Variovorax paradoxus EPS: one gene and its partner. The main gene of each other region encodes a partner of the protein of the gene in region 2 in a complex. Links are inferred from orthologs where the notes say so. Each region holds a gene or a part of one and is shown on either strand. Other genes may lie near its edges.

What was found. Proteins that work in one complex are often made in the same cells at the same time.
Region 1: the proteins of mnmE (region 2) and mnmG are in contact, whole or in part, in a solved structure (PDB 9HIP), measured with the Escherichia coli proteins. The link is inferred for Variovorax paradoxus EPS from one-to-one orthologs.

Annotation. Positions count from the first base shown.
Region 1 is NC_014931.1:50,587-57,846, reverse strand. The notes cover bases 2,947-5,833. They hold mnmG (tRNA uridine-5-carboxymethylaminomethyl(34) synthesis enzyme MnmG), read right to left. Parts: upstream 5,426-5,833; coding sequence 3,467-5,425; downstream 2,947-3,466. Other genes in these bases: VARPA_RS00245 (transglutaminase-like domain-containing protein), read right to left, coding at 5,602-5,833; rsmG (16S rRNA (guanine(527)-N(7))-methyltransferase RsmG), read right to left, coding at 2,947-3,470. Outside these bases: VARPA_RS00275 (ParB/RepB/Spo0J family partition protein), read right to left, coding at 1-579; VARPA_RS00270 (RBBP9/YdeN family alpha/beta hydrolase), read right to left, coding at 579-1,124; VARPA_RS00265 (ParA family protein), read right to left, coding at 1,167-2,081; VARPA_RS00260 (LysE family transporter), read right to left, coding at 2,100-2,714; more of rsmG, read right to left, coding at 2,829-2,946; more of VARPA_RS00245, read right to left, coding at 5,834-6,489; VARPA_RS31280 (hypothetical protein), read right to left, coding at 6,502-6,648; VARPA_RS00240 (DUF1328 family protein), read right to left, coding at 6,648-6,833; glutathione transferase GstA, read left to right, coding at 7,036-7,260. UniProt on the Escherichia coli protein: NAD-binding protein involved in the addition of a carboxymethylaminomethyl (cmnm) group at the wobble position (U34) of certain tRNAs, forming tRNA-cmnm(5)s(2)U34.
Region 2 is NC_014931.1:6,542,738-6,549,769, forward strand. The notes cover bases 2,225-5,212. They hold mnmE (tRNA uridine-5-carboxymethylaminomethyl(34) synthesis GTPase MnmE), read right to left. Parts: upstream 4,430-5,212; coding sequence 3,020-4,429; downstream 2,225-3,019. Other genes in these bases: VARPA_RS30015 (zinc-ribbon domain-containing protein), read right to left, coding at 2,225-2,351; VARPA_RS30020 (Crp/Fnr family transcriptional regulator), read right to left, coding at 2,457-2,918; yidC (membrane protein insertase YidC), read right to left, coding at 4,507-5,212. Outside these bases: VARPA_RS30010 (monovalent cation:proton antiporter family protein), read left to right, coding at 1-1,305; more of VARPA_RS30015, read right to left, coding at 1,422-2,224; more of yidC, read right to left, coding at 5,213-6,198; membrane protein insertion efficiency factor YidD, read right to left, coding at 6,195-6,482; VARPA_RS30040 (ribonuclease P protein component), read right to left, coding at 6,479-6,898; rpmH (50S ribosomal protein L34), read right to left, coding at 6,985-7,032. UniProt on the Escherichia coli protein: Exhibits a very high intrinsic GTPase hydrolysis rate. Involved in the addition of a carboxymethylaminomethyl (cmnm) group at the wobble position (U34) of certain tRNAs, forming tRNA-cmnm(5)s(2)U34.

The DNA of each region.
Region 1 (7,260 bases), 6.5 Mb from region 2 along the record:
CTGCTGCGCGGGTTCGGCCAGGTTCAAGAGGCGCAACAGGTTGCTGGCCGCGCTGCGCGAGCGGCCCACGGCCTGCGCCGCCATTTCGTGAGTGAGCCCAAACTCGGCGACCAGGCGTTGCAGGCCTTGAGCCTCTTCGAGCGGGTTGAGGTCTTCACGCTGGATGTTCTCGATCAGCGACATCGCCGCTGCGGCCTCGTTGGGCACGTCGCGCACCAGCACCGGCACGCTCTCCAGGCCCGCCAGCTTGGCGGCTCGGAAGCGCCGTTCGCCCGCGATGATTTCGTACTCGGCGTTCTTGGCGGCCGCCGATTCGGCATCGAGCCGGCGCACCAGGATCGGCTGCATGATGCCCTGCACCTTGATGCTCTCGGCCAACTCGTAGAGCGCGCCTTCGTCCATGCGCGTGCGCGGCTGGTAGACGCCGGCCACCATCTGGTCGAGCATCAGCGTGGTCGGGTTCGGCGGCGCGGCGCCCTCTTCCGTTCCCGAGTTGCCGTGGTCGGCGGCGGGTGCGGCCGTCGGGCCGAGCAGCGCTTCGAGGCCGCGGCCGAGGCCCTTGGGTTTCTTGGTCGCCATCAGTTCTTGTCTTTCGAAATGTCGTTCAGAAGTTGCCGGCCTTCGGGCCAGTCGCCCAGGCCGGATTCGGCGTTCAGGTGGCCGCCCTTGCCGGCGTCGATGAAGCGTGCGCCCCAGTCCTTGGCCAGTTGCCGCGAGCGCGAGGCTTCGCAGTAAGGGTCGTCGTTCGCGGCGATCAGCACCGAGGAGAAAGGCAGCGGCTGGCGCACGATCGGCGCCCAGCCCGGAATCAGTTGCCGAAGATCCTCACGCTCCACATCGCCAGGCGCCACCAGCAATGCGCCGGCTACTTTGTGCGTGTTGCGCGAATGCGCGGCCCAGGCCGCGACGAGGATGCAGCCGAGGCTGTGCGCCGCAAAGGCCACCGGCCCGGGGGCCGCCAGCACTTCTTCTTCAAGTCGCGCAGACCAGTCACCGCGCAGCGGGCGCATCCAGTCGTGTTGCTCGACACGGCGATCGCCATGGATCGACTCCCAAATGGTCTGCCAATGGCCGGGGCCGCTGTTCTGCCAACCCGGCAGCAGCAGGATGCGGGAAACTGTCATTTGCTACGAACTTGATAGCGCCGTGCCGATTCGGGGCAGGCGTCAGAGGCTTTTTTCAGGGGTGGCATCGGATGCAGGCGCGGGTGCCAGCACGTCCTCGGGAATGGCGAGGTCAGGCGCCATGCGGTCGACCGGGGCGATCGGCGGCGCGACAGCACCAGAAGCGAACGCGCTCGCAGGCGGCAATTTCTCGACCAACTCCTGCGCAAAAGCAATGAACGCCTGGCTGCCCCGTGCAGCCGGATCGAACACCACGCCCGGCAGGCCGTAGCTCGGCGCCTCGGCCAGCCGCACATTGCGCGGGATCACCGTGTCGAACACCTTGTCGCCGAAGTGGGACTTGAGCTGCTCGCTCACATGCTGCTGCAGCGTGATGCGCGGATCGAACATCACGCGCAGCAGGCCGATGATCTGCAGGTTCTTGTTGAGGTTGGCGTGCACCTGCTTGATGGTGTTGACCAGATCGGTCAGCCCTTCGAGCGCGAAGTACTCGCACTGCATCGGAACGATCACGCCGTGGGCGGCGCACAGGCCGTTGAGCGTGAGCAGGCTCAGGCTCGGCGGGCAGTCGATCAGCACGAAGTCGTACTCGGCACCGACGGCCGCCAATGCGGTGCGGAGGCGTTTTTCGCGGCGGTCGAGCGCCACCATTTCCACTTCGGCGCCGGCCAGTTCGCGGTTGGCGCCCAGCACGTCGTAGCCGCAACCGCCTTCCACCAGCTTGTCGGCCTTGACGCGCGCCTCGGCAACGGAAGCCGATTCGAGCAACACGTCGTACACCGTCAACTCCAGCTCGCGCTTGTCGATGCCCGAACCCATGGTCGCATTGCCCTGGGGATCGAGGTCGATCATCAGCACCCGCTGCCCCACCTTGGCCAGTCCGGCGGCGAGGTTGACGGTGGTGGTGGTCTTGCCGACGCCGCCCTTTTGGTTGGCAATACAGAAAATCTTGGCCATGTCAGTTCAGAGAATCGGTCAGCGCGAGATCGCGAGCTTGACGCCAAAGGCGATCAGGAAAACGCCGGCCAGCTTTTCGAGCGTGCCGGAGATGCGGCGATTGGCACGGATGCGCTCGGCAAGGAAGTGCGTGAGCAGCGTCGAGGTCAGGCCGTAGAGGAAAGTCAGCGCTGCAATCGTGACTGCCATCGCGCCGAAAGTGATCAGGCCTTGATGCCGTGCCGGATCGACGAACAGCGGGAAGAACGCCATGTAGAAGACGATGGCCTTCGGGTTCAGCAAGGTGATCATGAACGCCTGGCGGAAAAAGTGACCCGGCTTGATGTTGAGGATCGGGGCCGAGCCCGGCTTGGCGAGCAGCATCTTGAAGCCGAGCCACGCCAGATAGGCGGCGCCCAGCCATTGCACCGCTTTGAATGCGGTCGGGTAAGCGGCCAAAACCGCCGACACGCCCGCCACCGCGGCCCACAAAAGGCACTGGTCGCCGACGATCAGACCCGTCGTCGCTGCCAATCCACCGCGAATTCCGCCTTTGCTGGTCGAGGTGATCAGCGCCAGATTGCCCGGGCCGGGAATCAGGAGGAACAGGATGATGGCGACGACAAATGCGCCGTAGTCAGCGATGCCAAACATGGAATTTGCCTCGAAGAAGAGAGCCAAGGGGAGGCGTCGAGTCTAAGCGAGGCCAGCGCGCGGAGGGCCGTTCGGGCGCCGGCTTTTGCCGGCGGCGGCGCATCTTTTACGGAATCAGACGGATGCTTTTCGCGCCCAGACGATGCAGCGCTCGGCGTCGAGGCCTGGAACCGTCAGTTGTTCCACGTGAAACACAGCCACTTCTGGAGGCAGAACAGCGAGTTCGTCGCCGGGCATCTTGCCCTTCATGGCAAGCCAAACACCGTCCGCTGGCAGCAAATGCTTCGAGCCATTGAAGAAATCCGGTAGCGAAGCGAAGGCCCGCGAGCTGATGACGTTGTAGCTGCCTTCCAGCAATTCGACCCGGGCATGCAGTCCGCGGAGATTGGGCAGCTCCAGTTCGACAGCTACTTGCTGAACGAAGGCTGCCTTCTTGGCTACGGCATCCAGGCAACTCACGTCAATGTCGGGCCGCATGATCGCGATGATCACGCCCGGCAACCCAGCACCCGAACCCACATCGAGCAACCTGCCCTGCTCCGGATATTGCCGCTGCAGCGGTGCGATGACCGCCAGGCTGTCGAGCAGATGGTGCGTCATCACCCCGGCCGGATCGCGCACCGCCGTCAGGTTGTAGACCTTGTTCCACTTGAGCATCAGCGTGCCGTAGGCCAGCAACTGCTCGCCCTGCCGGTCGGACAACGTGACCCCAAGCGCTCCTGCGCCAGCGCGCAGCGTATCGATGGGCGCGCTCATTCGGCGGACTGCGGCTCGGCGGCTGCTTCCGTGGCGGCGTCACGGGCGAAGGCTTTGTGCCCGCCCTTGCGTAAATGGATCATCAAAAGCGAGATGGCCGCGGGCGTCACACCGGAAATGCGCGAGGCCAAGCCCAGCGTTTCGGGGCGATGCTTGTCCAGCTTCTGGCGCACTTCGAAGCTCAATGCCTTGACTTGCCCATAGTCGAAATCCGCAGGCAGACGCAGGTTTTCGAAGTGAGCGGCGCGCTCCACCTCGTCATGCTGGCGCTCGATGTAGCCGGAGTACTTGGCAGAGATCTCGATCTGTTCGATCTCGGTTTCGCTCAGTGCCGAACTGGCGCTGTACTTCCCGCCGTCCAGCGACATCAGTGTTTCGTAGTTCACATCGGGCCGGCGCAGAAGGTCGGCCAGGTTGTATTCGTGCTCGATGGCCTTGCCCAGCACGCGCTCGGACTCGGCGGCTGGCAGGTTGCGCGGGTTCACCCAGATCGACTTGAGCCGCTCTGTTTCACGTGAAACAGCGTCGCGCTTTCGGCTGAAAGCATCCCAGCGCGCATCGTCCACCAGCCCCAGCTTGCGCCCTGCTTCGGTCAGGCGCATGTCGGCGTTGTCCTCGCGCAGCTGAAGCCGGAACTCGGCGCGGCTGGTGAACATGCGGTACGGCTCGGTCACACCCTTGGTAATCAGGTCATCGACCAGCACGCCCAGATAGGCTTCGTCGCGGCGCGGCAGCCAGGCGTCTTCTCCACGGCATTGCAGTGCGGCATTGATACCGGCAAACAAGCCTTGGGCCGCAGCTTCTTCGTAGCCGGTTGTGCCATTGATCTGCCCGGCGAAGAACAGGCCCTTCACCGAGCGGGTCTCGAAGCTGCTCTTGAGTTCGCGTGGATCGAAGTAGTCGTACTCGATCGCATAGCCTGGCCGCAGGATGTGCGCGTTCTCCAGCCCGGGCATCGAGCGCACCAGTTGGTACTGGATGTCGAATGGCAGGCTGGTCGAGATCCCATTCGGGTAGTACTCGTTGGTCGTCAGGCCTTCGGGCTCGAGAAAGATCTGGTGGCTTTCCTTGTCGGCAAAGCGGTTGATCTTGTCCTCGACGCTCGGGCAGTAGCGCGGCCCGACGCCGTCGATCTTGCCGGTGAACATCGGGCTGCGGTCGAAGCCGGAGCGAATAATGTCGTGGGTGCGCGCGTTGGTATGGGTGATCCAGCAGGCCATCTGGCGCGGATGCATGTCGGCACGGCCCATGAAGCTGAACACAGGCATCGGCCCTGCCCCACCCGGCATGCCGTCGCCGGGTTGTTCGGTGCACTTCGAAAAGTCGATGCTGCGGCCATCGAGCCGCGGCGGCGTGCCGGTCTTGAGCCGGCCTTGCGGCAGCTTCAATTCCTTCAGGCGCGCCGACAGGCTGATCGCCGGCGGGTCACCGGCGCGTCCGGCCTGGTAGTTGTCGAGGCCGACGTGGATGCGGCCATCGAGGAAAGTGCCCGCCGTCAGCACCACGGTGCGAGCGCGGAAAGCGATGCCCACCTGGGTGACGGCGCCGACCACGCGATCGCCCTCCACCATCAGGTCGTCGACCGCTTGCTGAAAGAGGCTGAGATTCGGCTGGTTCTCGAGGCGATGGCGAATCGCGGCCTTGTACAGCACGCGGTCGGCCTGGGCGCGGGTCGCGCGCACCGCCGGTCCTTTGCTCGAATTGAGAATGCGGAACTGGATGCCGGCTTCGTCGGTGGCAATCGCCATCGCACCGCCGAGCGCATCGACCTCTTTCACGAGGTGTCCCTTGCCGATGCCGCCGATCGACGGGTTGCAGCTCATCTGCCCCAGCGTCTCGATGTTGTGGGAGAGCAGCAGCGTCTTGGCGCCCATGCGCGCGGCGGCGAGCGCGGCTTCGGTGCCGGCATGGCCACCGCCGACGACGATCACATCGAATTCTTCGGGGTACAGCATTTGAAAAGGGGGCGCACTACTGGGACGCGTGCGCTGCGCAAAAGGGGCGCCAATTTTAATCGGCGGCACCGTCTTGCGCCCGTTGTGTGGGCAAGCTAGAGGGCGATACCAAACCGCCCGCTTCCGCCCGTGGGTGCTTGACAGTTTGCTATGTATTTAATAGCAAACTATCGTTGTCAGGCGGTGGTTTCGGCCAGTTGGGTTACCGGCACCGGCTTTTCGATGCCGACCAGCGCGCCGCTCGGGGCCGGTGCGGCAGGCGGTGGAACGCTTTCGTCCTGCAGCTCGCGCACCACGAGCTTCTTGTCCGTCATGCGCACCGCGCCGAAGATCGTGCAGAAGGCCACGTCCTTCGCGTCGCGCCCGGTGCCTACGCGCACCAGCCGGTCGACCGGCGCCATGCGGGTCGGATCGAACAGCACCCACTGCCCACCGAGCCAGGCTTCGAACACCGCATGGAAATCCTGCGGCGGCTCGTCGAACCACACATAGCCCACCACCAGCCGCGCCGGAATGTTGAGGGCACGGCAGAAGGTGATGCCCAGGTGCGCGAAGTCGCGGCACACGCCCGCGCGTTCCACGAACACCTCACGCGCGGTCGTGGTCGAGTCGGTGCTGCCGGGCTCGTAGGCGATGCTGTCGTGAATCCAGTCGACGATCGCCTGCACGCGCCCGATGCCCGGCGGCAGTTCGCCGAAGAGCTGCTGCGCGCAGCGCGACATCAGGTCCGACTCGCAGTAGCGCGTCGGCATCATGTAATGCAGCACCTCGTCGGGCACTTCGTTGACCGGCACCTCGCAGAGGTCCGGCGGCACGTGCACGTGCGAGCGCTGCACCGTCGCCCTGTAGCCGATCTTCAGCGACCCGGGCTTCGCATCGAAGCGGATGAAGCGATTGCCGCTGCCCTCGTCGCAGAACACCTGCATCTCGGTCGGCGGCTCGATGGTCAGTGTCTCCTCGACCACCGCTTGTGCGCCCGACCGCGCGGCCTCGATGTTGAGCAGCATGTGCGCGGGCGCCGTCACCTCGTAGTCGAGTTGCGCGTCGATGTGGGAGATGTGCATGGGGTTCTTTTTTCAGGCCCGTCGTCGCCGCGAGCGGTGTTCAGGCAATTGCCAGTGTGTTTGCGTCACGAGCAGCACCCGCATCACGCGGTGCGCGGGGCTCTGCAGCAGCATGTCGAGCGACCGCGCCTGCGGCCACTTCGTCCTCGGACGCTGCATCAGTCCAGCGCCTTTTTCACCGCGCCCACGCCCAGCGCTGCGAGCACCACGAAGAGCACCGCCAGCACGAGGAACAGGCCGAACAGCAGCTTGGCGATACCGGCCGCACCCGCAGCCACGCCACCGAAGCCGAGCAGGCCGGCCACCAGAGAAATGACCGCAAAAATGATCGCGTACTTCAACATCCGAAACTCCTTGCAGCGGGCCTCGCCCACCGTGCGGGGAGCTTAGAAAGCGCGCTTCGCCGCCTTGATAGTCACGGGCCCCAAGCCACCGTAGGACAAAAACGCGATGCCGCCAAACCCGCTAGCATCCCCGGCGGTTTCCCATAAAGATCAACCTCGCCATCCACATCCAACACATCCATTTCCATTGGAGTCATTTCGAATGAAGCTGTATTACTCGCCCGGTGCCTGTTCCCTTTCGCCCCACATCGCGCTGCACGAAGCGGGCCTTGCCTTCGAACCGGTGATGGCCAGCACCAAGAGCCACAAGCTGCAGGACGGCACCGACTACTACGGCATCAACCCGCTGGGCTACGTGCCGATGCTCGAACTGGACGACGGCACGCGCCTGCGCGAAGGCCCGGCCATCGTGCAATATATCGCCGAC
Region 2 (7,032 bases):
GTGCTGCTGATCACGCTGGGCCTGGCCTGGCTGACCGAGCTGGCCGGCCTCAGCCTCGCGCTGGGCGCCTTCATCGCCGGCATGCTGGTGTCGGAGACCGAATACAAGCACCAGGTCGAGACCGATATCCGCCCGTTCCACGACGTGCTGCTGGGGCTGTTCTTCATCACGGTCGGCATGTCGCTCGACTGGCACATCGTGGTCGACCGCTGGCTGCTGGTGGCCGTGCTGCTGCTGGTGCCGCTGTTCTTCAAGCTGGCGCTGGTGACGCTGCTGGCGCGGGTGCTGGGCGCGACCTCGGGCGTGTCGCTGCGCACCGGTCTTTATCTTGCGCAGGCCGGCGAGTTCGGTTTCGTGCTGCTGACGCTCGCGCAGGACAAGAGCCTCCTGCCGCCCTGGCTCGCGAACCCGGTGCTGGCGTCGATGGTGCTGTCGATGCTCGCGACCCCGTTCATCATCATGTACAGCAACGCCATCGTGCGAAAGCTGGTGGCCAGCGACTGGCTGCAGCAGTCGCTGCAGATGACGAGCATCGCGCGCAAGACCATCAACACCGCCCGGCACGTGATCATCTGCGGCTACGGGCGCTGCGGCCAGAACCTCGCGCGCATCCTGGAGCGCGAGGGCATTCCGTACATGGCGCTCGACCTCGACCCCGATCGCGTGCGCCAGGCCGCCGCCGCCGGCGACTCGGTGGTGTTCGGCGACGCGGCGCGGCTGCAGGCGCTGATGGCCGCGGGCCTCGCCCGCGCCAGCGCGGTGGTCGTCACTTACCTCGATGTGCCCGGCGCGATGAAGGTGCTGGCCAACACCCGCGCCCACGCAGCCCATGTGCCGGTGATCGTGCGCACCCAGGACGACCACGACCTCGAGAAGCTGCAGGCGGCAGGCGCGACCGAGGTGGTGCCCGAGGCCATCGAAGGTTCGCTGATGCTCGCAAGCCATGCGCTCGCATTGGTCGGCGTGCCGATGCGGCGCGTGATCCGCGTGGTGCAGGACCAGCGCGACGCGCGCTACAACCTGCTGCGCGGCTACTTTCACGGCGCCGACGACGACAACGCCGACGAGATCGACCACGAGCGGCTCAACAGCTTCACCCTGACCCCCGGCGCCCGCGCCATCGGCCACACCCTGGAGCAGCTGGCGCTGGACACGCTGGGCGTGCGCGTCGCCACCCTGCGTCGGCAGGACGGCCAAGCCCGCGTGCCTACCGGCGAGACCGTGCTGACCGATGGCGACACGCTGGTGCTGTCAGGCAAACCCACGGCTCTGGCCATCGCGATCGAGCGCCTCCAAAAAGGCTGACGTCCCCTTCAGGAAGACCGAGGAACCGTCCGGCGGGCCTTAGATATCGCACCCGGAGAGGGTAGGCGAAGCGGACGCGAAGTGCCGCGCAGCCTGGGGCCAGCTCCGTGCCCGCGCTAATTCACCAGGGTGGGATTGCGCTTTTCTTCTTCGATGCGCTGTTGGCGCCGCACCGCTTCGCACTGTGCGTGCGCCTTGAACTCGGGCTTGAGGCACTGCGTCGCCATGCACTGGGCCTTGGCGATGAAGTTGCGGTCGCCGCACAGGGCCTGCGGTTCGGACGGAGCGGAGGGGGCCGGTGGCGGCGGTGCCGCTGGCGCAGCAGGCGCAGGCGCTTCCGGAGTTGCGGCCTGGGGCGCAGCGGTCGCCTGCTTGCGTGGCTTGGCAGCCGGCTTGGGCGCGGCCACTGGCGCAGCAGCTTCTGCTGCGGGCGCTTCTGCGGCCGGCGCCTCCGACGTCACGGCGGGCTCGGCAGGCGGAGGCTCCGCGGCTGGCGGTGCGGCGACGACCGGCGCCGGTGCGGGCGCAGCAACGGGCGGCGGCGGGATTTCGACCGGCTCGGCCGTCTTGCGGCTGCCATAGCCATACCAGCCCGCAACGACCATCACCACCGCGAGCGCCAGCAGACCCAGCCACAGCGCGAGGCCGCGTCGGCGCAACGGCGGTTCGGGGGGCTCGGGCGGCCGGGGAACCTTGACCCGCGAGCGCTTCCGCTCTGACCGTCCGACAGAAGACGATGCCGACGCGGCCGGCTGGCCGGGCGCCAGGATCACAGTGCGCTCATCCCCCGGCGCAGCAGCGGGTGCCCTGCCGAAAAAGCTGCGTGAGGACGGCGCAGGCTCGGGCAGGTCGAACAGCGGCGCTGGAATCGTCGGAGCCCGCAACTGGGCGGGCGCGGTGGTGGCCCATTCGCGGTCGGCCTGGCTGTCCGGGCTGGGGGGAGGAGGAATACGGCTGGCCGTTGCGGACAGCGTCGTGCCACAGCTCTTGCAGAAATTCGCGCTCTCGCGGTTTTCCGTGCTGCAGACCGGACAGATCGAGGCCATGGCTTACTTACTGACTACTCTCGGGATCGAAAACAAGAACTTGCTGCGGGTGCGGCCTGCGGATCTGGGCTCGGGCTGTGCTGGCACCGAAGACGCCTCAGCCTCTCAGGTCACCGCCACACGCTTGGTGCGGTGCGCCATGCGCTTGGCGATCACGGCGCCGAGCGCCATCGCGATCTCCAGCGCCATGTTCGGCTGACGGTTCGACATTTCCGCAAAGCGGATCGCCGTGAGGCGCCAGACGCGTCCCGCGCCGGTCACGACCACGTTGGCCGCGTGCGGTTGGCGCGAGAAGAAAGCACCTTCACCCACCACCGAACCCGGCGAGAGCACGGCGAGGCGCATCTGTTCCTTGCTGCTGACGCGGTGCACGCTGATGGCGCCGCTCTCGACGAAGAACACGGAGCGGTCGGGCGTGTTCTGCTCGATGAGCACGTCGCCCACGCCGGTGTCGATGGGCTGCAGGTAACCGGCCACCGTGTCCCATTGCTGGACGGTGAACGTCAACGCAAAAGCGTCGGTGCTCGTGTTTTCCGCGATGGCGCGGCTCAGGTTCTGGATGGACATTTTTTCTTCGACCCCCGCATGTGGGTTGAAGTATCCGCGAAGGCCGCGAGTTTCGGCTACAAGTGTTTACGTTTCGCCGGGCGACGCATCGCCATGTGTCGCTATTTCCCGATACAGAAACGCGAAAAGATGACACCCAGCAGATCGTCGGCGCCGAACTCCCCGGTGATCTCGTTGAGCGCGTTCTGCGCCAGGCGCAGTTCCTCGGCCAACAGATCGAGCAGCTGGGCCTGGGCGGCGAGGTGGCTGGCGGCCAACGCCAGGTGCGTCTCGACCTTGCCCAATGCCTGCACATGGCGCGCCCGTGCGAGGTAGACGCCTTCGGGCACGGACTGCCAGCCGGCCATCGCCAGCAATTGATCGCGCAGGGCCTCGATGCCGAGACCGGTCTTCGCCGACAGCGCGATGCCCCGAGCGGGAGCGGCAGTTGGCGCGGCGTCCTGCTTGTTCCAGACATCGAGCACCGGCACGCTCGCGGGCAGCTTGCCCTGGAGCCCGCGCAGGATCTCGGCATCGGCGGCCGCGTAGTCCGGCTGGGCGGCGCGCGTCAGGTCGTGCAGGAACAGCACGGCATCGGCGCTTTCGATCTGGCCCCAGGCGCGCGCCACGCCGATCTGCTCGACCTCGTCGCTGCTTTCGCGCAGGCCCGCGGTGTCGGCCACGTGAAGCGGCACGCCGTGGATCTGGATCGTCTGCGAGACCACGTCGCGCGTGGTGCCCGCCACCGCACTCACGATGGCCAGTTCGGCGCCGGCCAGGGCGTTGAGCAGCGAACTCTTGCCCGCGTTCGGCTGGCCCGCGATGACGACCTTGATGCCTTCGCGAAGCAGGGCGCCCTGCTTGGCGCGCTGCTGAACGGCGGCGAGTTGCGTCTGCAGCCTGGCGAGTTGCCCTGTGGCATCGGCCTTCTGCAGAAAGTCGATTTCTTCCTCTGGAAAGTCGAGCGTCGCCTCGACCAGCATGCGCAGATGGATCAGCGCATCGCGCAGCGTGTGGATCTCGCGCGAGAAGGCGCCCGACAGCGAGCGCCCGGCGCTGCGTGCGGCCGCCTCGGTGCTGGCGTCGATCAGGTCGGCGATGGCCTCGGCCTGGGCCAGGTCGATCTTGCCGTTGAGAAAGGCACGCTGGCTGAATTCGCCCGGCTCCGCCACGCGCAGGCCGGGCAGGCGCGGGCGTCCGGTGACGGGATCGGCTTCCGCCGCCGCTTCGAGGCAACGCGCCAGCAGCAGTTGCAGCACGACCGTGCCGCCGTGGGCCTGCAGCTCCAGCACGTCTTCGCCGGTAAACGAATTCGGCGAAGGAAAGTGGATCGCCAGCCCGTGATCGACCGGCTCGTCGTCGGCGTCGCGAAACGGCAGGTACGTCGCCTCGCGCGGCTTGAGCGCTCGCCCGCAGATCGCCTCGATCAGCGGCGCCAGCCGCGCGCCGGACACCCGCACGATGCCCACCGCCCCGCGCCCCGAGGCGGTGGCGATGGCGACGATGGGATCGGTGGTGCGGGCGAAGGTCATGGCAAGAGCGCGATTCTTTCAGCAAAAAGGAAAAGGGCCGCGGATGCGGCCCTTTGCGGTCACGGTGGTGGTGCGGCTTACTTGCCCAGCACGCCCAGCCGCTTGTTAATGAACCACTGCTGCGCGATCGACAGCACGTTGTTCGTGATCCAGTACAGCACCAGGCCGGCCGGGAAGAAGATGAACATCACGCTGAACGCGAGCGGCATGATCCACATCAGCTTGGCTTGCATCGGATCGGGCGGCGTCGGGTTGAGCCAGGTCTGGAACAGCGACGTGGCGGTCATCACGACCGGCAGGATGTACCAGGGGTCCGGTGCCGAGAGGTCGGTGATCCAGCCGATCCACGGGGCGTGGCGCATTTCGACCGACGACAGCAGCACCCAGTAGAGGGCGATGAACACCGGGATCTGGATCACGATGGGGAAGCAGCCGCCCATCGGATTGACCTTCTCGGTCTTGTAGATCCGCATCATCTCTTGCTGCATCTCTTGCGGCTTGTCTTTGAGCCGCTCGCGCATTTCCATGATCTTGGGGTTGATGGCCTTCATCTTGGCCATGCTGGCGTAGGCCTTGGCGTTGAGCCAATAGAAGGCCGCCTTCAGCAGCACCACCAGCGCCACGATCGCCCAGCCCCAGTTCCCCAGGAAGCCGTGCAACTGGATCAGCAGCCAATACAGCGGCTTGGAGATGATCGCGAAGATGCCGTAGTCCTTCACCAGGTCCAGGCCCGGGGCGAGGGCTTCGAGCTTCTTTTCTTCCTGGGGACCGGCGAACAGCACGCTGCTCACGGTCTGCGTGGTACCCGGGGCGATCTTCGGCAGCGTGGCCACCATAGCGACGGTGAAGAGGTTGTCGCCCAGGTCCTTCACGCGGAATTCGCGGCGCAGTTGCTCGCTGGCGGGGTCGCCCTTGAGCAGCCAGGCCGACGCGAAGTAGTGCTGCACCATCGCGATCCAGCCGTCGTTGGCGGGCGGCGGCGGTTCGATCTTGCCCTTGGCGATGTCCTTGAAGTCGAGCTTATGGAACTTCTTCTCGTTGGTGTACGCGGCGGGACCGGTGAAGGTGTTGGTGCCGAACATCGTGCCGGCAGCCACCGTGCCGTGGCGCAGCAGTTGCATGTAGAGCTGCGCGTCGCGCGGCTGGTCGCTCACGTTGGCGACTTCGTGGCGCACGCCGATGGCGTAGTCGCCGCGATGGAACACGTAGGTCTTGGTGTACTTAAGGCCGCCGACGGGGGCGCTCTCGAAGCTCACTTCCAGCGTGTTCTGGCCGGCGGCCATTTCGCGCGGGCCGGCCTTCGGCGTCATCGGCGTCAGGTGGTTGGGGAAGCGGTCACCGGTATCGACCGTGTTCAGCAGGCCGGTCTGTGCCACGTAGCGGGTGGCGGGCGAGCCGTTTTCGAACAGCACGACGCGCTTGGTGCGGTCGGCTTCGTCGTACTTCTGCAGCTCGAGGTGGTTGACCGTGCCGCCTTCGCTGTCGATCGTGGCCTTGAACAGGTCGGTGGTCACGACGACCTGCTCGCGCGGCGCGGCGGCCGCAGCCTGCGTGGGCACGGCGCCCGCGTTGCCGCTGGTGCCGGATGCCGTCGGCACGCCGTTGCTGGAGGCAGGCGTGGTGCCGGCCGGGGCGGTGGCGACGGCGGCGGGCTTGCTCGACGGCAGGAAGGTCGGCTTGTTGCCGTTGAAGACCTGCCATTGGTCCCACAGCAACACCAGCGAGAACCCAAAAATCACCCACAGGATCGTGCGGCGGATATCGTTCATGACGAAGACTTCTTGTCGGAGGAGAGAAGAGACGAAAACAGCGAGCCTGACTTGTCAGTGCGACACGGTGATTTCGGTGGAACCGGATCGTGGCCGCCCTGGCACCAGGGCTGGCAGCGCGCGATGCGGTGCAGAGTGAGGTAGCTGCCCTTGAGCGCGCCGTGCACTTCCAGCGCCTCGATCGAATACACCGAGCAGGTCGGCGTGAAGCGGCACGACTGGCCGAGCCAGGGGCTCAGCAGCAGGCGGTAGCCCTTCACGAGGCCGATCAGCAGGCGTTTCATGAGGAGGAGGGGGAAGAAGGTGCAAGTGCCGGTGCGGGCGAACGCGCGGCACGCGCCAGCAACTGCTGGAGTTCGGCGCGCACGGCGCCCTTGAGCTTGTCCGAGGACGCGCTCACGAATTCCTTGCGGTCGAAACCCGCCCGCAGCCGCACCACGTGCGCAGCACGGGGCAGGGCGACGTCGGGTGCGGCGCTCACGGTGTAGATCTGGCGCTTGATGGCATTGCGCGTGACGGCACGGCGCGCCCAGCGCTTGGGCACCATGGCGCCCAGCCAGACATCGTCAGACGCGAACAGCGGAGCCGCGCTCGATGCGAGATCGAGCGCACAGCGATGCAATGCGAAATGAGCAGTGCGCGCCACGGTGGCACCTGCGAGGACGGCCTGGAATTGCGCGCGGGTCTTGAGCCGCTGCATGGAAACCGAGCCTGACACGCCGTGTGCGCTAGCTGAGGGAGCTGGCGCTGGCGGGTCGGCTGCTGGCAACGGCAGGTGGGTTGCCGTCAGACGGCCAGGCGCTTGCGGCCCTTGGCGCGGCGTGCGTTGATGAC